2 linked regions of the Pelorhabdus rhamnosifermentans genome follow. The protein of the gene in region 1 binds, or shares a complex with, the protein of each later gene. Links are inferred from orthologs where the notes say so. Each region holds a gene or a part of one and is shown on either strand. Other genes may lie near its edges.

Region 1 (8,074 bases):
AATAAAACAATCCATAACTTTTGCGGCTAATATTTCCTGTTCATCAAACAGATCAGATACCACACCCTGTTCGCAAGCATATTGCACCAAATTTTCCAGCAAATCAGGTATAGTCGCTTTACTAAAAGCAATGTCTTCTTGAATAAAATCTGACAGCCCCAACAAATAGATAATTTGGTTTCTGACGTATACTTCATCACATCGTTCAATCAATTCCAACGAAATTGCCTTTTCAATTAATTGCCGCACGACTTGATAGATATTCATCCTAACCTTCCCCCAAGTTAATTGAATCACCACATTCAATCAGTTGATAAATGGCATGAGAACCAATATACCCGACTCTTCCTACCACCAATACATCCAACTACATCACTGTCCTGCGAAATTTCTTTTGCCCCATCGCCAATATTGGCAATATAAAAACTAGCAGCGTAACCAATGTTTTCTTTGTAAGTCCGGCCAACCTGATCGATAAACTGCTCAATCTGTTCATTCTCTACAATAGCAATTGTACAGCCACCAAAACCACCGCCAGTCATACGTGCTCCCAGCACCCCAGGCTGTTGCCAGGCCGCATCTACCAGCGTATCCAATTCCTTACCAGTTACTTCGTAATCATCTCGCAACGAAATATGAGATTCATTCATCAGTTTGCCAAATTCAGCCAGTCGGCCTTGTTTCAGCTCCGTCAGCGCTTTTAAAGTCCGGCGGTTTTCATATACTGCGTGCTTCGCACGTTTTATTAATATAGGATCGCCGATCAAGTCCTTGTTCTTTTCAAATGTCGCCTCATCCAATTCCCCCAGCGATTGGATCGGCAATTTAGCCTGAAGCCGCTTCAAAGCCAGTTCGCATTCATTTCGTCTTTCATTATATTTAGAATCCGCCAGTTCACGACGTTTATTGGAATTTATAATCACAATATGTTGCTGCTTGAGATGAAGGGGCGCGTATAAATATTTCAATGTATCACAATCAAGCAATATACCGCAGTCGGTTTTTCCCATGCCAATAGCAAACTGATCCATGATCCCACAGTTGACGCCGATAAATTGATTTTCTACCTTTTTCCCCAGTTTTACCAGTGTCAAGCGTTCCAGCGACAAAGCAAACATTTTTTCCAACATAACTCCAGTTGCCAATTCAATGGATGCCGATGATGACAGTCCGGCGCCATTCGGAATTTCACCATAAAACAAAAGATCCATACCGCTGTCAATCTGATAACCGTCGGCAATAAGATAACGAATCATGCCCTTGGGGTAATTAGCCCAATCATGTGTTTTATTATAGTCCAGATCTCGCAGTGAAAAAGTAATCACCCCTTTTTCCGGGAAGTTCATGGAATACATGCGAATCAGATTGCCACTACTTTTTTGAGCCAATACATAGGTGCCCAATGTAATCGAACAGGGAAATACATGTCCGCCATTATAGTCCGTATGTTCACCAATCAAATTAATTCTACCAGGTGCAAAAAACACCCGATATCTATCACTGTGGAATTTTTCTTTAAATACTGCCGCACATTTTTCAACTTGGTGCACAGCTATCACCTCCTACGTGAAAGTTGACGAAAATACGATTATTACCGATCTTTATACTTCATTAAATAATCGTAAAAATGAAAAGTCGATTTTTTACTAAAAACAACATTTATTTTACTTATTTTTAGTGAAATTTAAAGGGAATAAAAACATTGATCCGATCAACTGAATGGTCATAGTTACTTGAATCGTCAGTGGATGCGGATCATATAATACGTACCCAATTACTACTAAGATTTAAATGAATTGGCGCCCCCGCGACCTTGAGCGCCAATTCATTGAATTCGTCTAGCTAATTTGCGTGACTCCCCATAACCTCTTTATAATTATCCGGTGTCACAATTTTAGCGTCCACAGCTGTTTCCATTGGAATTTCTGTTTTCTGCAAAATATTGTTGATTAATAATTTTACGGAAATACCGCCCACATCATCGGATGAGAAATAAGTAGCTGCTTTCATGGCAGAATAAGGTTTCTTATACTCATCTTTGGCAAGATAACCACCAAGACCGATCACGCAAGAGCTCTTATCCAAACCAGCTTGCTCCAAAGCTCTTACTGCGCCAACCGCGCCTTCCTCGTTAGCGCTCATAACCATCCACTTCTTAATTTCAGGATGAGCGGTAAAAATAGCCGAAGCCGCATTAAATCCCTTATCTGTTTCGCCTGTATAATCGGCCTTAAATACCCTGTTCTCAGCAAAGCTAGGCAATATTTCCTTGAATTTTTCCTGCTCGCCTTGTGTTCTTGGTACACAGCTTGACACAGTATCCATGGTCAGTACAAGCAAACCCGTTTCAGCATCCTGATCCAGATTATTTTGTTTAGCATAATTAGCCATCCATTCACCGTTAACTTGGCCAATTTTATAGGCATTAATACCAACCCAAGGAACCAGCTTGTTATTGCTTTCATCCTGCAAGGCATCATCAACAGCGATGACCGGAATACCCGCTTGTTTGAATTTTTCAACCGTTATTTTAGATAATTTCTGATCAGGAATGCAAGTGACTACGCCATCTACTTTTTGGGCGATAACATTTTCCACCGCCTGCATGTAAGTATCAGGATTCATTTTGGCATCAACAAAGAGAAATTTCGCTGCCCCCATGTCTTTTGCCATTTTTTCAGCGGCTTTTCCTTCATCAATAAACCATACCTGATCACCGGCTTTATAGATGCCGGCAATCACCAACTTTTTTTGACCACTGCTGGCAGCACTTTTTCCCTGATCTGATTCACCTGAACCACAGCCCAACAATGACAAACTGACGAATAAAATTCCCAGCACCACTGTGAATATCTTTTTCAGCTTCATTCATAATCCTCCTCGTTTTTTGTCAATATCCAAAATCAGCCCGAAATTCATCCTCCTTTTTGAAAATAATTTTATGCTTTCGCCAAATTAATGGACGATGGCCTCCTCCTTTTCCAAAGCAACCATACTTTCCTCAAGCAACTTCTTCTCCCGATTGGTTTTGCGGATATAATCGAACGACAAAGCAATAAGTAACAGCATGCCTCTTGCTACATACTGCCAAAAGACTGGAACATTCAACATAATAAGACCTGTATTAAATCCCTGGAGGATTAGAACGCCTAGTACGGTACCAAATATGGTACCAACTCCACCGGCAAATGCCGTCCCGCCCAAAACGGCAGCCGTAATGCCGTCAAATTCAAGGCCAACACTGGCAGCAGGTTGACCGGAACTCATTCTGGCTGCTAATATTACTCCACCTAACGCCGCCAAAGCACCCGTTAACATAAATAATATATTGTTGATCCGCTCGGGATCCAAACCGGCCATTCTTGCCGCGTTTTTATTGCCGCCAATCACGTAGATGCTCCTGCCAAATTTCGTCTTTGCCAGGATAACGCCAAAAATAAGAAAAGCGATAATTAAAATTATAACCGGTATCGGCAATCCCAAAATACGCTCTTTACCAAAGTTAATAAAAGTATTATCCATAATATATACCGGTTTCCCATCACAAATGATGTAAGCTAGACCTCTCATGATCGACATCGTTGCCAAGGTAGATATAAAGGATTCTAATTTGATTTTATTTACGAACCAAGCATTAACATAACCTACCACCACACCGGAGAAAACTACCAATAATAACATCGGGAAAAAGCCCAGGCCCTTTTGCATTAAAACGGCCCCGAAAACGCTGGCAAAAGCAGCTACCGAACCTGCCGACAAATCAATTAGGCAGGCAATAATCAAATACGACTCACCAATTGCGACAAGACCAGTAATCGAGGCGGCGACCAAAACATTAATCAAATTCGCGCTACTAAAATAGTTCGCGTTAAACAAAGAAAATAAAATTATTAAGGCGATTAAAGCTCCTAGCAAACCAAGCTTATCTGTCTCAATATTTTCCATAAACTTCCTGATATTAATATTAGGCATATTTTTTTCCTCCTTCGCCTAACATAGCATAAGTCAGTAATAAGTCCTCCGTAGCCTCTTCTCGTTGAACTTCACCGGTTATTCTACCATTCCGCATCACGATAATTCGATCGCTCAAACCAATGACTTCCGGCAATTCGGAAGATATCAGCAAAATACCTACCCCCTCTTTGGCTATTTTACAAATCAGTTTGTAAAACTCAGATTTAGCACCAACATCAATTCCTTTGGTCGGTTCATCCAGAATCAAAACTTTAGGTTCTGTAGTCAGCCATCTGGCAACAATGACTTTTTGCTGATTACCACCACTGAGTTCCACTATCTTTTTATAAGCATTCGGTGTCTTAATATTGAATTTTTTAATATTTTTTTCGACAGCGGCCTCTTCCTTTTTTTTATCGATTAACCCCAGCTTACCAAGAATACGATCTAAAATAGAAACGCTGATATTTTCACCTACCGACATGTTAGCCAAGATTCCCTGCGTTTTTCGGTCTTCCGGTACCATAACAAGACCATAATTAATTGCGTCTTTAGGTGAGCGGTTGATCACACTTTTACCATCAAGAAATATCTCCCCTGATCGTATGCTGTCAGCACCGATAATCAAGCGCATCAGTTCGGTCCTGCCCGCCCCAACCAATCCGGAAAATCCAAGTATTTCCCCGGCTCTCAGCGTAAATGAAACATTTCTTACCCGATCGGAAGTAAGCTTACGGACTTCCAACAAAATTTTCCCTATGGCAGCATTACGATTTAGTTCTTTAAAAACGTCTCCCAAATCCCTGCCGACCATCAATTTAATCAGCTCTTTTTCGGAAACTTCCTTCTGCCTAACCAATTTAACAAATTTACCGTCTTTAAAAACAGCCACCTTGTCGGCTATTTGTTGAATTTCCTGCATCCGGTGCGATACATAAATAATCACTTTTCCTTCTTCTTTAAGTTTTGCAATAATTTTGAATAAAACTTCAATCTCACTGTCGCACAAACTAGCTGTTGGTTCATCAAAAGCAATAACTTTCAAGTTCCGGCTATAAGCTTTCATGATTTCAACCATTTGCTGATGAGCAATACTTAAATTTCTAACCTTTCCTTGCGGATGAATAGGTAAGCCAAATTCATCAATAATTTTTTTTGCATCGCTATTCAACTTTTTAAGATCGATAAATCCTAATTTATTTACTGGTAGCCTACCGGCAAAAATATTTTCCGCCACGCTGACATCCATCACAATTTGTCTTTCCTGATAAATCACACTGATTCCAGCTTCTATGGCTTGTTTAGGGTTATTGAAGTGCCGGGTTTCCCCATTGAGCAAATATTCTCCTGATGTAGGCTGATAATCCCCATTTAGCACCTTTAATAAAGTTGACTTTCCTGCTCCGTTCTCTCCCAAGAAGACCAGGACCTCTCCCCCTTCGACCTTAAAGCTCACGTCGTCCAAAGCTTTAACCCCGGGAAAGTACTTGGTAATTTGCTTAAATTCCAATGTATTTCTCATTTTGCCTCCCCTTTCGTTGACGATGCTAAACAACGCTCAGAATATTTTATAATATTTCATCGTATTGGAAAATTCAGTTATTTATATAAAAAGTATAGCAAACTCCTCATTATGCGTCAATGTATTTTTACTAAAAATTCATCTGTTATTTACTTGTTTTTACTTGAATTTTAACTTCTCATCTGTTTTTATCATATTTACGAAAAATCAATTAATGATCATTTTAAGTAATTAACCATACCATCAACCCATGTACCTGGGTTCTCTTTAATGACCTTTATACTGATTTGCTTCCTGAGTATCACGATACAGTCGATGGCTTCTTTGCCGAAATCCTTTTCCCCACCCCGTGACAATGAATAAGCTTCATCAATAAATAAAATTCCGCCATAAGCTCTTTTTAATTGTTCACGCGTTTTTTGGGCGGTATGACCAATATATTCACCAACAAGATCGGCTCGTTCTACTTCAATAAGATGGCCTTTTTCAAGAAGCTTCATATGATAAAAGATCTTACCAAGTATGCGCGCCACCGTTGTTTTTCCTGTACCTGGATTTCCTTTAAAAATCATATGCAGACAAAGGGGTTCCGTCAATAGTTGCTCTTTTTGCCGTCTTTTTTGTATTTCAATAAAAGCATAAATTTCTCTTACTAATTTTTTTACTTCCTCTAGGCCAATTAACTGGTCAAGATCCTTAAAAATATTTTCCGTAACAACGGGGGCAGTTTCGTTTTTGCTCTTATGCTTTCGAATACTACTTCCCATCCGATCCAGATCAATTAAGGCCCGACAGGCTTCTAATGCTGAACACTGACCCGTTTCAACGTGTTCTAAAACCTCCGCTGGCCAGGTGTATACCATAATCCCACCTCATTATTGATGATAATTATTATACGCAAGACCTTACAGAAGGGTGAATACAATAGAAAAAGCTCCTAAGCATAGGCTTGGAGCTTTTTCTACGAGAATATGACTCATTTCCAGGAATGTTCGTTCTGAAATTTCGTCAACATTACTGTCGGTCTATTTGGGACTTTTCTGGTTGTGATTTATCCGACTGTAATTTATCAAACTTATGGTCTTCCTTATGCATTGAATTCAGCGGTCGGAAGGGTGTAATCGTTGAGATTGCATGCTTATAGACTAACTGCTGCTTGCCATCATTTTCGATAATAACAGTAAAATTGTCAAACCCTTTAACTGAACCACGCAGTTGAAACCCATTTACAAGATAAATAACGACAGGTACATTTTCTTTGCGGACTTGATTTAAGAAACTGTCCTGCAAATTAATTGCTTTTGTTGTCATGACGCAATCCCTCCGAATTCAATTTACTTCTTCATTCTACTTTAGATTGAACTTTTCTGCAATAGATTGGTAAATATTTTCCACAATTTGGGCTTCTGATCGTCCTGCATCAACAGAAAACCACTGAATATAGGGCATCTTCCGATACCAAGTCAACTGACGTTTGGCAAAATGCCTTGTTGCTTGTTTCATCTTCATTAGCGCATCATCGAGTGCCATTTGACCTTTTAAGTATAAAACAATCTCCTTATAACCAATGGCCTGCATTGACTGCGCTTCAACTGCTAGTCCAGACTGAAGCAACCTTTTAACTTCCTCTACCAAGCCAGCAGCAACCATCCTGTCTACGCGTTGATTAATGCGGTCATATAGCAGTGAACGTTTCATGGTCAAACCAATGACACTCGCTTCATATTGCAATGACTGTGAAGGGACCTGGCATTCTTCGGGCTGTTTGCTTTGCTTACCTTGCCGTGTCAGATGATGAATTTCCAAAATGCGAATCACACGGCGTAAATCATTGACATGAAGACGCTGGGCCGCTTTTGGGTCAACCTTGGCAAGCAAAGCATGAACTTTCTCATTTCCCTGCTGCTTTGCTAATTGTGTCAGATAGGTACGATAAACTTCATCACTTTGTATCTCATGAAATACATATCCTTCAAGCAAAGCCTTGACATACAGTCCCGTCCCCCCGGCTAAAATAGGTATTTTCCCTGCCTTATTCAGACGGTCAATAAGAACTGCTGCTTGTTGTTGAAAATCAACAACACTGTATTCTTCATTGGGTTCCAAAATATCAATTAAATGATGAACAATCCCATCTTTTTCTATCAAAGAAGGCTTGGCTGTACCAATATCCATCCCCCGATAAATTAACATGGAATCCCCCGAGATGATTTCTGTATGAAGCCGCTTAGCAAGAGCAATACTTAATTTTGTTTTTCCTACAGCAGTAGGACCCAATAAAACAATAAGGCGGTTCATCATGCCACCTGCCTTTTAATTTGCAGTGATACCCTTTGCATTCTATGGTCATGTTTACCATTTTGGATATTTTTTATACGCAAGATATTCTCCTGTCATGTTCGCTTAAATAATTTGCTTAAGTCATGGGGGGTAAAACGGATCATAGCCGGACGTCCATGCGGGCAAGCATAAGGCAGCTCTGTCTGGCACAATTCTTCTAAAAGAGCCTGCATTTGACGCATATTCAGTTTTTCACCAGCACGGATTGCTCCATGACAAGCGGCAAGTTGCAAACACGAATGCCGAAGAGCTTGCGAC
Region 2 (17,174 bases), on another replicon or contig:
AGGATCTGAGCCACAGATCGCACAATAGGCCACCTTGATTTTGACATCCTCGTCGCCTAGTTTCTGATCGGGAAAATCAAGTACCGCTACGCGCCCTCTGGTCTGCTCATTGGGATCCTTCAGACTGCCGATTTTAACAGCCGCAATGGTTTTCATACAAACAGCCTCCTTTTATAATGTGGTCGTAAATCCGCCATCGACATTGATGGTCCAGCCATTAATATAATCCGAGGCGCTGCTTGCCAAAAATACGGCAGTACCCATCAAATCGTAAAGTTCGCCCCAGCGACCGCCAGGAATCCGGTTAGTGATCTTATTATAAAAATTTTTGTCCTCACGCAATTCTCTGTTGACATCGGTAGCCAAAAAGCCGGGAGCTATGGCATTGGTCTGAATATTATAAGGACCAGCCTCGTTGGCAAAAACTTTTGTCAAACCAAGGATTGCATGTTTACTGGCTGTATAGGGCGGACATTTTTTGTCGGCGGTAAACGAGAGGGCTGAGCCAATATTAATAATTTTGCCTGAACCTTGCTTGATCATCTCTTTAACCACACTGTGGCTGAGGTAGTACACGGCATTCAAGTCGATAGCAATGATTTTTTGCCAAGCTGAATCAGGATAATCCAAGAACTCGCCAAAGATACTCCCCCCCGCATTGTTGACCAGAATATCGATTTTTCCGTATTTAGCCAAACAGGCACCAACCACCTCCTCCCGGTACTGCGAATCGGTTAGATCACCCTGAAGAAAGCCAACTTTTCGGTCCGTTTCTTCAATGAGTTCCTTAATCTCGGATACATCAGCAGTATAGTGAGGTATGAAAAGATCAGCTCCCGCTTTGGCAAAAGCCACCGCATAGGCCATACCGAGACCTTGATTGGCACCGGTTACGATGGCGACTTTCCCTTGCAAAGAAAATACGTCCAATGAAAAGTCCTGCAATTTTTTTGACAATTTTAACCCCTCCAAAATATATTCTCTCTTGTTCAGTTTTCGGCTTTCCTAAACAGACTCAGCCTGGCTGGCATCCAGCTTGGTTTTGTTTCGTTCGTTTAATTCGTTCATTATGCTTGTGACACGTTCCTCAGTCAAATGATAAAAGAACATGAAAATGGCTAAAGTCACAATACAAACAACACAGGGCAAAATAGAGGTCATGTACAAAATACCGTCCAAGGCTGTTGCCGTTTGTTGTGCGGCAGGAATATAACCAACACTGGCTAAAATAATCGTTGGGATTACCCCGCCGATAGCCAAGGCTGCTTTTAAGCCAAGCGTAATCAAAGTATATACCACTGCCGGATAGCGTTTGCCTGTGTTGTATTCCGCATATTCCACCGTATCCGGCAAGATAGACCATAGAATCCCCATCAACACACCATAGCCTAAGGCGGCGATAGATTTGCTGATCATAAGCAAAGTAATTTGTATGACCGGAATAAAGTACATTAGACTGGAACCGATAGCCCCTAGAATCAGCCCCAAGGCAACCGTATTTTTTTTCTTAATGGTTCTAACAAGTAAAGGTACAAAAGGCACTGCCACAACTGACGGCAATACGTTTAGAATGGAGAATAGCGGCACAAGATCAGGCCTGGCAGCGTTGTATGTCATAAAGTAAATGCCAGACGCCGACTGAATCGTTGAAAATGCATAGACGCCCAAAAACAACAAAAATATGATAATACCTGGCTGATTATGGGTAATTTGCCGAAACCACTCTTTTACCGTAACCGGATCCAAATGAGAGTTGACTTTAATGCGTTCATGCAAAGTAGTATAGCTGTAAAGCAAGATGGATGAACTAATAACGGCAAGTAAAGCAATCGTAAGCTGATAGCCTTTCGCCATATCACCCTGCCCAAATACTTGGGACAGCACCGGAATAAATAAAGCAACTACAACACCGCCGGACTGAGCTAACGTCATTCTTACCGAGTTAAGTTTCGTCCTTTCCATAGGATCAGCTGTCATAACAGTAGTACAGGAAACATAAGGATTAATGATAAACGTATACAAAGTCATTAATAAATTATAGGTGGCGTAAGCCCAAATCAACTTACCCACATGACTAAATTCTGGTACAGTAAAAGTCATAATAGCAACTACGCCAAAAGGAACTGCTCCGTAGAGGAGATAACTTTTGTACTTGCCGTGCTTGGGGTTAAGTCTTTCTGCCACTACCCCTATGGCAGGATCCCATATCATGTCCCAGGCTCGGGAAATAAGGAACATCACGGAAAGTTCTGCAGCCGTTAATCCATAGACATCAGTATAATAAAAAGTTAAAAACATGAGGATTGACTGAAAAACCAAATTCATAGCAAAATCAACAAGTGAATACCCCATAACTTCTTTTCGACCCAATTTGTAGAAACCAGGACTGGAACCACTTTTTTCATACAAGTCCTCCGTACTTGTCATTAACCCAACAACTCCTTTTTACTTCTCGCATCATGAGATCCATTTAGTCCTCACAAGATAATTCTAGAGGTTTATGTGCTCATTTTTGTGTGTTTTTTTTAGGACAATGTGGGTTTTATTACGAGATTTATTTGATTCATCAGATTATTTTGTTTTTATTTACTTTCTCCTTGCAATAATAAAATATATAATAATATTGATTCTGCTACCAAAAGTATTTCTAGTATTCTTCTCTACTGAAGGAATTGCATAATTCAATTTTTCACTAAATTTACTGAGACGAAACGCATCATTTTACACTAATTGGAGTACATATTCGACAGGGTAGCGGCTTTTGATAAAACAAAAAAGGACCTCATTAGAGGAGGAGATCATCTTGCTAAAAGTGATTCTGTATGCGGAAGATAAATTTATAAATAGAATTTATAAATTTTCGAATGCGGATACAAAGGATTTGTCTATCTCATCTGTTGATTCCTATGAAGCCGTTGTTAAAAAAGCAGTGGAAATTCGCGCTGATATTATTATCATTCAACTATTGCATCCCATATTTAAAATCCAGAACCTTTTTCATGACCTGTTATGTTCCGGTATTGTTTCTACGCTGTTCATTTTCAATATCGTAGCCGAAAATCAAATCATCTGCTCGCTAACGAACCATCAGGACAGCCAGTATATCAATAAAATAAAGCAGTTCTTTTCCCAAGCGCTCAGCAAAGATTACCATTGTTATTTTACCAATATGGACAACCAGGAAGAATCGAATCTGATTATGACTGCTAGGATCAATCGACTAGAAAAAGATGAATACCTTCACGAAATTTTGCGAGGTGTAACGAACCGCGAATTCCAGTATTATAAAAGAAAAGTCAATCTGAATCTAAATAACAATGGCTACTATCTCTATATGTATGATATTATGGAAATCGAGTATTCGGATCACAACCTCAATAAAAGTGTCTATAACTTTACCGGAAACGAAATTATCAAAGAATTTCAGGCAGTTATTGATGCTTATAGTGGCGGTGAAGTCTTTTATGTGAATCCGTTGCAATTGTACATCATCATCAATGATTTAAAAGTTGTCAGTCAAGCCCGCAAAGAAAATATCCTATTCGACATAACTAGCAGACTTAACAAGATAGCCAACTGCAAAACTTCATTCCGTTACATGAGTGACTATATCAAAGGTATTGAAAACATCCGTACTGCTTATGAATCCCTGCACGATTTAAAAGCATACAGTTTTTTTTGCCGCGATGCCAAATTGATCACCTCAAAATATCTTCATTCAATCAGACAAGAAATCGATTATAAGTTGATCGACAAGATTCTCAGAGAAATTAAAGAACTTATTAAATATGATTTGTTAAACACAAACTTAAACGGATTAATAAAAAAATTATTTTTAGACATTGTCAAACCCAGCCTCGACTATGATCTCTACTACTATTGCTATACCGCCTTATCCACTGCGTTAGCAGACAAATACAATGACACCTACAATAAAAGAAAGCCGGAGAATCTCCCCCCCACAAAATTGCTTTTTACTTCAATAGAACAAGAATGTCATAAGTTTATCGAGTCATTAGATTCACTAAGATTTGAACTTTCAAATAAATTAACCGTTACAAACTCCATTGTCATGGAGGCAATTGAATTTATTCATGCACATTATATGGAAAATATTACCTTGAATGAGATTTCAGCTAAATTAAACGTCAGCCACTCTTATTTAAGTCAGATCGTGAAAAAGGAGCTCGGCATCAGTATCATAAAATATATCATTGCTTATCGCATCGAAAATGCCAAAACTTTTTTGTCTTCTAGCAATGAACCGATTTATACGATTGCTGCCAAGGTTGGTTTTTTTGAGGAAAGGCATTTTTCAAAAACCTTTAAAAAAATAACCGGACTAACTCCCACACAGTACAAAAAGAAAAATAGCAAGGTCACCTATATCTAGTAGAGTGGGTATACTGCCTGGTTAAACAGACATGGCAAAAATACCCCAAATCATAAAATAGCAAGCTATGATTTGGGGTATTAGTATGTCAGGAAGAACCCTGGACCGCACCATTTGAATCAGGCACCGTTTTTTTGATAAAAGCCGTGCATCAGCAGAAGCATTAACCTCTACCGGCTTCCCAGAGCACGGCTTGTAAAATTAGCCGCATTGCATCGGAAAAGCCTTGTCGATAATATACATCTATACCGGCATTCTCCATCTGATTTCGTTCATCATCGAATCGGAGCAAAGTTTCATGCATTTCCGGCGGCAAAACTTCTTTAATTTTTTCATAATAGTTTCCGGCTTTTTGAGAAGCGTGATAATAGTCGCTGGACACATTTTCGAGTGAAACATGTTCCCAGTTCTCCGTTTCGACGGCTGTAACCAAAAAATCGAACATGCTCTTTACCACAATACCGCCTCCCATTTCAGTACAATATTATACACATCTATCCCCCCACATGCAGGCCACCCGCGAACAAAACAGCGTGCGCCCTAATTTTGGGGAATTTAAAAGCCACTTGTGCCAGGTATACTTACCTACACAAGCGGCCTCATTTCATAAATTCTGTGTCAGTTGGGTACTTCGGCTCTCGATGGAACCGCTTTCCCTATGCTGAGATGATTGCATGCAGTCGCATAGCCCTGACCACGAACGAATCGAATATACCCGAACATACCTTTGCTTGTCTTCTAGGAATTTATTGGGTATAATTAATATTGTCGTCGTGGACAGTAATTTGTTACGTGTAGGTGATATTCCACCTGCGCGTGCCTGGAAGTGCTCTAACACTTTCAGGACGCGGCGACATTTTAAATTCCCATCCGTTTCTAATTATAGTACGGATTGTAAATCTTGCAAGAGAATTTAGCTGAAATTTATTCGATATTACCACTTCTTTAGACATCCTCTAACCACTATCTCTTTTTATGTTTATCAAATTAATGATTTCCTCACATATTTGATGAGTTACCAACGAATCCTCTATGGAAGGAGTTGATGGCTCATTGTTTTTTACTGCATGTAAAAAGCATTCTATCGTGTGGTAAAAACCCCTTCTATAAAGAATTGGGTCCCAATCTTTAAATTTAATCTTTGTCTCGATATTTTCTTTGAAATGTGTTGCATTTACTAAATCTCTTACCACTAATTTATTACCTGAACTCATATACTCTACAACTTCTTCTGCCACTCCGCTATCTCTATTCATAATTCCTATAGCAGTTATTTTTTCATTAGATAATGTAACAACTACATTATACAATAATCCCTGCTTTTTAAGACTATGAACCTTTATATCTGTTATTTCCCCATCCATTAAAAATCGTAAGGTATCTATTACATGAATAAAATCATCTAAAATAAATGTAGTAACATCATTAGGCTTACCTATTTAACGCGATTAAATCGTCAACTGATGTAACATAGCTACTTACTCTATACTTTTCTGATAATTTTTCCAACTGTTCTTTATTCCTAGTACAAAATATTAAATCAATACCTTCTACAGCCGTAATTACTGGTAAGTAAGCTTTTTTACATATGTTACTAAGTCCTACAATACCTATCTTCATATGAGTATCTACCCAAATTAATTTTTCCTAACATATGTAGTAACAATCTTCGCCTAGTCACATTGTATGTTAGCCTAGCCAAACTTCTTACGTCTAATATTCATTATACAAATACAAATCCCTGCTAAATTAACATAATTTAGCAGGGGCTTTAGCCGTTACCAATGTACGTTCTCCGTATCGAGTATAGCCTATACCTTTATTAGTTCGCAGGCGGTGAAATGTAATACAAACCGTCCCTGCGCTTCCCAGTAATACTTAATAACTTCTCAAAACCACGCCACTTATATATTCAAATTTAATCCCTGAGCTATTCTGTTGCCGAGTTCACTATCTGTTCGCATAAAATGTCCAATCATTCTTCTCTGAATAGGCTCATAAGCCAGACTCAAACTTTCTATTATATTAGAAACCAGATGTTTCTTTTCCAGTCCCGACATGCTTCGATATCTGTAACCGGGCTGATAATAGTTGTCTCCCGGTATTTCCTGTCGGCCCACGCTTCCTGAAACATATTCTTGCGAGGGCTTTCCTTTCTCAGGTGCCCACGCGGGCATTCCACCATTTAAAGTATTCGGCAAATAATTGGCGATATCTGCGTTGCACTTGATTTGCATGAATCCGTCCTGCATCTTGTTATCAACATGACTCCTGGGCATATTTACCGGAAGTTCTAAATAATTGGTACCGATACGATACCTTTGGGTATCGCCATAGGGAAAGATACGCCCCTGCAGCACCCTATCGTTAGAAAAATCTATGCCAGGTACAATTGCCGCAGGCGAAAACGCCGACTGCTCCACTTCGGCGAAATAATTCTCAGGATTTTTATTTAGCACCATCCTGCCTACCGGAATCAACGGAAACAAATTCTCTGGCCATATAAGAGTGGGATCCAAGATATCAAACTGCTGGTCGCATTCAAACTCAACTTTTATTGTTTGTATCCGCATTTCAAATTCGACAGATTCCCCGGCCGCAATGGTATCAAAGAGATCCCTGCTCGCCACATCAGGATCAGTCCCGGCAAGTTGAGTTGCTGTCTTGCTGTCTATATATTCAACACCCGCACAAGGCTCCCAGCAATACCTGACATACCATTCTTCCCCGTGCAGATTGATCCATTTGTAAGTGTTGACTCCGAAGCCTTGAATTGTTCGATAGCTTTTGACAGTACCAATATCTGAAAATAGGTAGATGAGAAAGTTCATGGACTCGGGCCTTAGAGACATGAAATCCCAGAAACGGCTGGCCGCTATCGGTCCACCACGTGCATTGGTGACCGGATCTGGCTTAACGGCATGAACAAAGTCCGCAAATTGCAGCGGATCTCTTAGCGGGAATACCGGAACATGGTTGCAGATGAGATCATAATTGCCTTCTTCCGTATAAAATTTCACTGCAAACCCGCGAACATCCCGCACTGTATCGGCACCACCCGCCGAGCCACCGGCTACCGAAAATCTGGTAAAAACGGGTGTGGCCTTTTCAGGATTCTGTAAAAATTTCGCCTGAGTCAAGAAATCGAATGATTTATAAGGTACAAAATAACCAAAAGCGCCAGCGCCTTTAGCATGGAAAACCCTTTCAGGAACCTTTTCCCTGTCAAATTGTGCAGTCTTCTCAAAATAAACCGTATCTGCGAGAAGGATCGGCCCTCTCTCTCCTACCGTTAAAGAATGCTGATCATCAATAACTGTTGTCCCCTGATTACTGGTCAGATATCGTTTGGTCATATTCCTTCATCCCCAATTCATAAATCATTTATGAATTATATTAAATCAAGGATTATTTATGACTTAATTTCTTTATTTTCTTGGATTGTAAAATGAAGTGCGACAACTATAATGCTCATTATTTAAAAACGATGAATGGTTTTCTTATTCTTGCCGCTGACGGTTCAGATATTAACATACCGACAACAGAGGAAACTCTTGAACTGTATGGTACTTCATCAAGAAAAGGAACAAAACCGCAGGCTTCTCTTGGATTGTCCGGTATGTACGATGACCATAACTATTTAACTCACCGTAAAAACTCCTCCCTGATGATCTTAGCGAATGCGTCTATACTGTCAATATTATGTTGTAAAAGAATAAAGCCGCTTTAAGCGGCATATAGAAATCTACTGTTCATTATCCTTTTCTTTGTCTTGACCTTCAGTTAGAGGCTTATTTGCTGGTTCAAAGTTAGTAAAGTAACTAGTGGATCTTCTAGTTTCAGCTTGGGCGAAGATACTTTCTTGCCAGATTTGATAGGCATATAATAAAGCCCCTTGTATAGTTGCAAATACTACATTTAATAAGGGAGTGAGACTCACCTCATAAAAAAGTCCTCTACTGCCGAGAAAATAGACATGAAATAAATATATAAACCCAAAGTTCATTATCATATCTATTGCGATGTATCTCCAAAAACGACCATAAAAAAAGTAAAATAACCACATAGTTGTAACACAATTTAATCCGAAAATATATGAAGGTGTTCTTAATGGATAAGCTGATTGTCCAAAAATGAACCACCCGAAATTTTGCCCCATTTCCACAAATAATATACTTGTAATTATAGAAAATTGAGCTATGGGCATAAACCGCTTTATAAATTCTTTGGGCATGAAAAACAAAGTTACCCAAGGTACAATTAGCATTAACCATTGTAGTACTTGATTACTCACTAGGCATTCCTCCACATTTCGGATATAGTTAGCTTTTCCTGTCGGGAGGATTTCATACATATGGTATTGAAGTGCTGATAATAACTTCATTTTAAAGCGTCTGCAAGTAAATCCATACTGAAGAGGAGAAATTCATTCTCATCGAGTCCATCCCTAAGCCAAAAGAAACTCTTTTCCATTGTGAATATCATTTTCAATAAGCCAAAAGAAGCGCAAAATGCGAAATACACCGCCATTTTTGTGTCTAGCTTTGTATTTATACTACCGTCAATCTTGCCTTCACCAATTATTTCCATATACTGTTGAATGATTTCATCTTTCCGTCTTCTCATTTCACGGTAGCTGGGACTTGCCTCATAATTAAGCTTATTTTGAGGTTGATAATTCATGAGTCGTAACATACCCGGACTTTCAATGTAGAATTGGTAAATTGCTCTGTTCGTCAGACGAATTTTTTCAAGTGCATTCTTTCCATTCATTAATGCTTCTTCGCACTTAGAATTGATTTGTTCTACCCCTCTAAGTGCTACAGCAAAGAATAGATCTTCCTTACTGTTGAAGTACTTGTATATTGTACGCTTTGTAAGTCCGGCTTCTTTTGATACATCGTCCATTGTTGTGTTCTCAAAATCATTTTGCAAAAAGAGTTTTTCTGCTACTGCTATAATTAAATCATTGTTTTTTATTTTATTAGCACTACGTTTCGATATTTCTTTATACATAATAATCCTCCCCACTTGACAGAAAAATATACTCACAGTATTACAGAAGTATACTTTGAGTATATTTTTTTTGTAATTAGCATAAACCATGGCACTTGATCTGTCAATTATCTTTGAAATGGATTTTTCCACGCATTTGTAAAATATTTTACAGAATCATTAACGACTTCTGTATTAAAATCAAGAAAACATCTTAAGGAGATGAATTATATGATATTGGGAATCTGTGCAAGCGGCAGAAAGGATGGAATCACCTCTAAAACAGTAAAAGCGGTGCTAGAATCCAGTAATTGTGAATATGAGTACCTATCATTGTCTGGCAAAAAAATCAGCGGATGTCTGGGGTGTACACTATGTGCAGCCGATAATAAGTGTAAAATCAAAGATGACTGGAATGAAATCGCAGATAAAATGCTGGTTGCTGATGCAATTGTATTTGGTGCGCCCAACTATGGCGGAATGATTAATGCACTTGGGCATGCTTGTCTGGAAAGAACTTTCTGCTTTCGTCACAAAGGAGCTTTCAGTTTAGCAGGTAAGCTGGGTGTAGTAGTCAGTACTTCTTATATTATACAGGAAAATGATATGATCAGTATGACTATCGGAGGAGTTATGAAGTCGAACAGGATGGCAGTAATCGGCGGTGTAAATGCACATGGATATTCACAATGCTATACATGTGGCTATGGACATAACTGCAGTGTCGGAAATGTTGTTAAGGATCATGGGGTATTGAACAAAATAGAAAAAAAACATTTACCTCGTGATTTTGAGGAACAGGAAGATACAATTGCCCAAGTCAAAAGTATCGGAAGGCTACTAAAGACGGAACTAAATAAAATAACGGCAAAATAGCTATTACCATATTATTGTCCCCCATAAATTATTTAGCACTTACTTAATAAACCGTTCTATATTATGATTAAAGCCTTAGCTATATTATTATGATAGCTAAGGCTTTAATTCGATGATTTACTTATTTTTCCTCCGAGCTTGTTGACTTTTACGTACTTACCACCAATGGCAAGTACGTGTAGATCATAATGTATTCAATCCTGGATTAAATTAGTTTAGAATTTAGGTGCCCTCTTCTCTAAATTTTGCGCCCAAACAGATACGGTTCTTGACAACGAAGTAATAAAGAATACGGAAATGAAAGCGTACATATAGTTCCAGTTATAAAACGTCAAGACCTTCGTGGAAACTAAAAACGGAAGTAATATAAACGAATAGGCGGCTGTAATGATTGCGTTCCATAAAAGAAAGGTTCTCCAGGTTGAAGTATATTGGTGCAGCAGCATATATACCAAAGGAGAGATGGTCAAATTATGAAGAAACGGGCTTGGCATAAAGGGGGATTCGCGAATATCGTAACTCCAAAGCACCATATTACTACCAATTATGTCAAATACAATTCTTCCGACAGATACAAGCGAACCGAATAAAAGCAGCTGAGCAAAGCGTGTTTTATCAATCAGAACCCACCAAACTATGTATGAAATTACTATAGTGGCAATAATAAGCCACCACTGATTTGAAAAAAGAACTTCACTTTTCCATTGTAAATATGCCGCGTTCCACAGGGAAAGCTTTAGCTGGCTTAGGTCGGTGCCGGTATTCATACGTACACCCCAAATTCTATATCTTTAATAGTATCGGTTAACATATAATTAGTTTGTCCTGTCGGGAGGATTTCATACACAAAGACTAGGGACAAAACCACCGTCCCTAGTCTTTTAAATCAGCAAAAACTTTACCCTCTGCCCGGTTTCCAGAGCATGGCCTGCAAAATAAGCCGCAGCGCATCGGAAAAGCCTTGGCGATAATATACATCCATACTGGCATTTTCCATGTGATTTCGTTCATCATCGAACCGGAGCAAAGTTTCATGCATTTCCGGCGGCAAAACTTCTTTCAGTTTTTCATAATAGTTTTCGGCTTTTTGAGAAGCGTGGTAATAGTCGCTGGACACTCTTTCGAGTGAAACATGTTCCCAGTTCTCCGTTTCGATGGCTGCAGCCAAAAAATCGAACAGGTTCTCTACCACAATACCGCCTCCCATTTCAGTACACGATGATACACATTTATCCCTCCCCATAAACAGGCCGCGAACCATACCGCGCCCTTATTTTGGGGAATTTAAAAGCCGCCTGTGCCAGATATACTTACCTACACAAGCGGCTTCGTTTCATAGATGATGTGTCGTTAGGGGACTCGGCTCTAACTTGAACCGCTTTCCCTGTGCTACGATGATTGCATGCAGTCGCATAGCCCTGACCCACGAACAAACCGATTATACCCGAACATACCTTTGCTTGTCTTTCAGGAAATCATTGGGTATAATTAATATTGTCGTCGTGGACATGAACTGTTACGTGTAGGTGGTCCTTTCACCTGCGCGTGCCTAAAGGTGCTAGTGACACTTTTAGGACGCGGCGACATTTTAAATTCCCATCCATTTCTAATTATGGTACCAGTTGCAAATTTTGCCAAGAGAATTTGGCTGAAAATCGTTCGACAAACCATGAAAAAACGCGAATCTTGGAAGGGCCCAGGATGATGGCGACCCGAAGTCTAACTTCGGGCCTTTTTATTTAGCGTTTTGATGTAAGACTATCCCGGCTTATTTGTTTGTTCATTCTTTATTTTAGGCTAATCGCCATTACCTAGCAGGCCACAACGTATTTTCAGTTCACAGTAACATTTTACTATTGTGCCTATCTTATTTCCGGTCAACAGAGGGGGATAATCATGATATCTCAAGAGGAGTCTAGTAAAAAGCTGTGCGGTTTCTTAACCTTGCAATTTGTATCTTTTATTCTAGTGATAGTCAGTTTCTATTTTGCCATTCCTGCCTATTCGGCTCTACCAAATACCTTCCCTGTCCATTTTGATTTGTCTGGTACTCCTAACAGATGGGAATCGAAATCATGGATTGGGGTACTCCAACTGCCTCTTATTCAACTAGGAGTGTTTACCTTAATAGCTGCTGTAACGTTTTGGTCTGTCTATTCACCAAGATCACTGGCGTACCTCAACTTACCGCAATTAGATAAAACAAAAGCGCTAAAGCTGCCAGACGAAAAGCAGAAAGAAATCAGGCTACTTGGTGCCGGTTTTACCAGCATGATCACTCTATTTACTTCGCTTATGTTTACCATTATCAACTATCAGCTACTTCGAGCTGAAACAACAGGAAGAATTAGTTCTATGGTTTGGATAATTATCGTTGTCGTAATTGGTCTGTTAGGCAGCATTATTTCCGTAAGAAAGCTTACCACAGAAGTAAAGCGCATTTCAGGGGAGTAAAAGAATGGTCCTCCCCAACTATAGTAACCAACCATAATTCTGACGGGTATCAACCACTTTAAATATTTCTGTGATTATTTCAGTAAGCACTTCATTTTCTATAGCACGATTGCTTTTCCTGCGCGTTATATATGCATAATATCCAGATTTTGATATATTAAGTATTTTGCAGGCCTTCTTGATGTTGTATTTTTTACAGTTCTCTCTTAAAAATAGAAATCTTACACTTTCTTTTGCTTCAAGAAGGCCTGGAGTTTTTTAATAGTTCATTCTCAATTTTCAATTCTTCTACTTGTTTTTACAGCTTTTTAATCTCGTAAGTAAAGTTTAAGAGCGCATTCCCATGACCAGGGAATGCACTCTCACCATATTCATCATATTCATTTATCCACCGACATAGACTACTGCTGCTAATGCCTAATTCTCGAGCAACTTCGAGAACGGACTTATCCGTACTTTGTGACAGTTTGACTGCTGCCATTTTAAACTGTTTGTCATATACGGCTCTCTTCATAATCTGGTCCACCTTCCGTGCTTAACTTTGTGTCCAGATTATTATACCATCTTCAATTTTCAAACCCACCATTTCAAGTACATATAAATAAGTCGGGCGGTTACAAATTTCGCCTCCTAAAAATGGACACATTTAATTGTCAGCCACGAGCTCTCATCAAATTCTTTCGCTTGTAGATACTTAATATAACCCCGATAGCTCCCAGATGTATAACCGTCTGCGAACCTCCAAAACTAATAAAAGGCATACTTATAGATACTACAGGCATAACTCCTAATGACATCAACACATGCCAAGTCATTTGTACAGCAAAACAAACAGTAAGTCCCCCTACTGTCATTCTGCCAAATCGGTCCTTGACCTGCAAGGTTGCACTGACCAGAATTAACAGTAATGCAATTCCTGCAAAAATAAGCATGAGACCTGCCAACCAGCCGTATTCCTGAATAAAGTAGAGAAAGGAAAAATCGGTATGAAAAGCAGTTATTGCATTTACCCCTAAATTACTCTGCCCCCATAAGCTTGCAGATTGATAATAAGCCAAATTTAAACTGCCTACTTCTTGATACATTTTAATTAATATATACCCTAATGGCACCATCAAAAATCCAGTAATTTGCACTTTTCTAGCACCGTCAATAGCCATAAGAACTAGAAATACCAGCGTATACATAAATGAAAGCGGCGTGTTGTTGCTCATCACACAAAAAAGAAAAGTGACTATAAAAAGCAATAACACCTTCTTTACCCATTGCTGGTTTGACCAATCTCTATCTGCAAGTATCCCGGCAAGCGAAACAACCAAGACATACGGAATTATACCGCTATAGTCTATGCTTATAGGCCCAAAAGCTAAAAATTGTTTCCCATTAATCGATGTCCCAAGAAATAAACCCATAAACCAAAGTAGCATTGTACCGATATACAAATATGTGGTATAGGAGCGCACCTTTCGAAAATCGCAATAGTACAGCCAAAGCAGTATGGCAACGCCAAAGCCAGTAAATATAAGGCTTTTAGTGAATACATGCACCGATGGTGTAAATAATCCACTCATTTCCAGCATATACATCAAAACTATACCCACGCCGCTCAATAACGTAACAATTGCAACCAATGGCCAATTTTTCTGTGGTACATGCGTTTGTTGGAGTTGTCGCCCTAAGTCATCTGCATCTCCCATTCTATGTATTGCCTCCGTAACTGCTTGCTGTTCTGAAATGCCGTCATTTCTCAACTCCATGACAATGTCTTCTAGATGAGACAGCAATTCCGATTTCACCTGACCATGCACTTCACGCCACTTGATATGAGAACTTACTGTATCCAAATAAACTTGTATCATACTATTTTTTTCTAAAGACATACTATCGCCTCCCCTAAAACCTGCTCGACTGCTGAGCGAAATACAACCCACTCTCGTCTTTTTTCTTCAAGCTGCACCCTACCTTGATCGGTTAATTGATAATATTTTCTAGGCCGATTTCCTTGGGCATCTGACCAAGACGCCTCAACCATCCCGTTTAATTCCAGTGAATGCAATATGGGATAAAGTGTCCCTTCCTTGAAGCGAAACACGCCTCCAGAATTACCTTCCAATTCCTTAATCATTTCGTAACCGTACATCGTTTTTTTTTCAAGTAATTTTAGAATTAGGATAACCGTACTCCCCTTTAGCAATTCCTTATTAACCCGCATATCAAAACCACCTTTTCGCAAAGCATCAAATCACTATGCATAGTATATCTATGTATAAATAATAAAATATCTTCTCATTTTTTGCAACTATTATTTTGTACTTCACATTTAAAAAATACTTTCACGTAATCAGCGAGCTATTTTCAATAACGCTTTTTATTCCATACATTCCATTCCTATAATAATTGGCCCAAATTCAATTTGCTTAACCGATAGCTATAAAAAAGTTTACTTGCCCCTATGATTCAAAACGCTATCCAATTGGTCACCGAATATTTTCCCACGCTAAAAATAAGTTAAATTATAACTAAAAGGGCTGTCTCAAAAAGTTGAGACAACCCTTTTAGTCTATTAAGCATTCTGATGCGCTTTGCCGTTTATCGCCGCCTCGCCACGTTTAATAGCTTCACTCATCGAACCAACTTCCCCTGTCGTCACATCGCTCCAATGAGAGGTTACCATATAACCTTCTCCTAAAGATACACTCTAAGCTTGTTTCTTCCCAAACTGTAGAAATTTTACGGGATAACTAATTTACACTTAATCCCAGTCCTTCATCCAGTCCAAGCATAATATTCATATTTTGTATCGCAGCTCCTGGTGTTTACGCCTGACCAGTTGCGATTCAGAACATCTCATTTTTTAGACGCCCGAAAAGCCAGCTATATCCGAGCTGCATGAAGGAATTCAACGAAACTTTACAATTCATTCGTTTTTATACCGTTATTTCGTGTCTAGTTTTTCGAGAACCCCGCACAGATCTAAGTTAACGAGCGTAGTACTCGGTTACGAATATCGCTCAAGCGCTTTACTGATTCATTGCTAAATACCAATCGAATAAACTGGTCGCTGTTTTTTTCTCCCCAATCACGCATGGGAGTAGCTGCTATCTTTCCGTGCTTAAGCAACAAATCCGATGCTTCAAAGGAACTATACCCTAACTCTTTAACATTTAAGAGCATTGACCATCCGCCTGCTGCTGATATGACAGGCAATCCGGCAAGTTGTTCAACAATTTCATCTCGGCGTCTTGCCCATTCGTTAACAGCTGCCAGCAGATCACTATCAGGTGACTGTAACGCACAGCAAGCAGCCGTTTGTGATAATCCAGTCGGTGTTACTACATTATAGATGTGTACTAATGAAATATCTTTAATTATCTCTTCTGGTCCAGCTACCCAACCAACACGCCAACCAATCATTCTATACTCTTTTGATACTGATCCAACCGTAATGGTGCGTTTAGCCATGCCTGGCAATGACGCAGGATGAATGTACAGTCGGTTATCATAGATAATACGCTCCATTGCCGCGTTATATATAAGCCAAATATCCCGTTCTATACATATTTTAGCTATTTGCTGCCATTCTTGCATATTTAATAAAGCCCCAGACGGCATAGATGGGTTCATTATAAATAACGCTCGAGTTCGGTCTGTAACCCTTGCTTGCAGTATATCTAGGTCCAACCTCCATTGACCGTCAACTAACTGAAAAGGCACCAATTTCGGAATGGCTCCCGCTAACCGTACACGATTGATCATTCCGGCATAAGTAGGATCAGTCAATATCACTTCATCCTCTGGATCAGTAATCGCGAGCAAGGTATCGAACATTCCTTCTGTTCCTCCGCATGTAATTACAACTTCTTTTAGAGGATCATAAACAATATTGGTTTGTTTATAAAGATGACTTGCTACTGCCGAACACAGCGTTAAATTACCAGTAAACGGAAGATAACTATTTGCATCATCATTTGTTATGGCATATTTTGATGCCTCTATTACCCCGTGCGGTGGCGCAATGTCCGTATCCAAATTTTCTAACCTCAATATTTCCGGATCATTACCGGCAGCGCTCGCCACCCTGTCAATTGAAAAACCAGGAATACCGCATAATCTTTTTACCGTCATCTCTCTCGCCTCCTAAAATATACACATCAGACAGCCTTTACCCATTATTTAATTGAAATAATACTGGCTCCGGAAATGTCGCTCAATACATTGGGGCTTACTTTAAATACGGCATGAGGTGTACCAGCGGCCGCCCAAATATCTTCATATTTTAACAATTCTTCATCCATATATACAGCAGCATAGCTTTCTCTTCGAATTGGCGGAATACCGCCTATTGCAAATCCTGCATTTTCCAATACAAATTTTGCGTCCGCCTTTTCTAATCTTTCACCAACTAAGTCGCCCACTATCTTCTCATTAACCCGATTTGTGCCACTGGCAATGACTA

What was found.
Region 2: the proteins of hfq (region 1) and Ga0466249_RS21750 are in contact, whole or in part, in a crystal structure (PDB 3VU3), measured with the Escherichia coli proteins. The link is inferred for Pelorhabdus rhamnosifermentans from one-to-one orthologs.

What each region holds. Positions count from the first base shown.
Region 1 is NZ_JAHGVE010000012.1:12,967-21,040, forward strand. The notes cover bases 5,140-8,074. They hold hfq (RNA chaperone Hfq), read right to left. Parts: upstream 6,788-8,074; coding sequence 6,491-6,787; downstream 5,140-6,490. Other genes in these bases: Ga0466249_RS14705 (sugar ABC transporter ATP-binding protein), read right to left, coding at 5,140-5,476; Ga0466249_RS14710 (AAA family ATPase), read right to left, coding at 5,695-6,339; miaA (tRNA (adenosine(37)-N6)-dimethylallyltransferase MiaA), read right to left, coding at 6,824-7,774; mutL (DNA mismatch repair endonuclease MutL), read right to left, coding at 7,870-8,074. In the rest of the region: galT (UDP-glucose--hexose-1-phosphate uridylyltransferase), read right to left, coding at 1-267; Ga0466249_RS14690 (galactokinase), read right to left, coding at 303-1,550; Ga0466249_RS14695 (arabinose ABC transporter substrate-binding protein), read right to left, coding at 1,843-2,868; Ga0466249_RS14700 (ABC transporter permease), read right to left, coding at 2,956-3,972; more of Ga0466249_RS14705, read right to left, coding at 3,965-5,139. UniProt on the Escherichia coli protein: RNA chaperone that binds small regulatory RNA (sRNAs) and mRNAs to facilitate mRNA translational regulation in response to envelope stress, environmental stress and changes in metabolite concentrations.
Region 2 is NZ_JAHGVE010000027.1:40,377-57,550, forward strand. The notes cover bases 5,524-8,459. They hold Ga0466249_RS21750 (catalase), read right to left. Parts: upstream 7,750-8,459; coding sequence 6,298-7,749; downstream 5,524-6,297. Other genes in these bases: Ga0466249_RS21740 (hypothetical protein), read right to left, coding at 5,524-5,832; Ga0466249_RS21745 (hypothetical protein), read right to left, coding at 5,825-6,013; Ga0466249_RS21755 (hypothetical protein), read left to right, coding at 7,842-8,123; Ga0466249_RS26760 (hypothetical protein), read right to left, coding at 8,139-8,459. Outside these bases: Ga0466249_RS21715 (zinc-dependent alcohol dehydrogenase), read right to left, coding at 1-156; Ga0466249_RS21720 (SDR family oxidoreductase), read right to left, coding at 172-957; Ga0466249_RS21725 (MFS transporter), read right to left, coding at 1,006-2,427; Ga0466249_RS21730 (helix-turn-helix domain-containing protein), read left to right, coding at 2,813-4,393; Ga0466249_RS21735 (hypothetical protein), read right to left, coding at 4,557-4,850; more of Ga0466249_RS21740, read right to left, coding at 5,350-5,523; more of Ga0466249_RS26760, read right to left, coding at 8,460-8,687; Ga0466249_RS21765 (TetR/AcrR family transcriptional regulator), read right to left, coding at 8,774-9,409; Ga0466249_RS21770 (flavodoxin family protein), read left to right, coding at 9,620-10,264; Ga0466249_RS21775 (CBO0543 family protein), read right to left, coding at 10,480-11,031; Ga0466249_RS21780 (DUF6809 family protein), read right to left, coding at 11,163-11,456; Ga0466249_RS21785 (DUF1648 domain-containing protein), read left to right, coding at 12,161-12,718; Ga0466249_RS21790 (transposase), read right to left, coding at 13,017-13,232; Ga0466249_RS21795 (FtsW/RodA/SpoVE family cell cycle protein), read right to left, coding at 13,372-14,598; Ga0466249_RS21800 (PadR family transcriptional regulator), read right to left, coding at 14,589-14,930; Ga0466249_RS21810 (pyridoxal phosphate-dependent aminotransferase), read right to left, coding at 15,692-16,843; Ga0466249_RS21815 (YbaK/EbsC family protein), read right to left, coding at 16,888-17,174.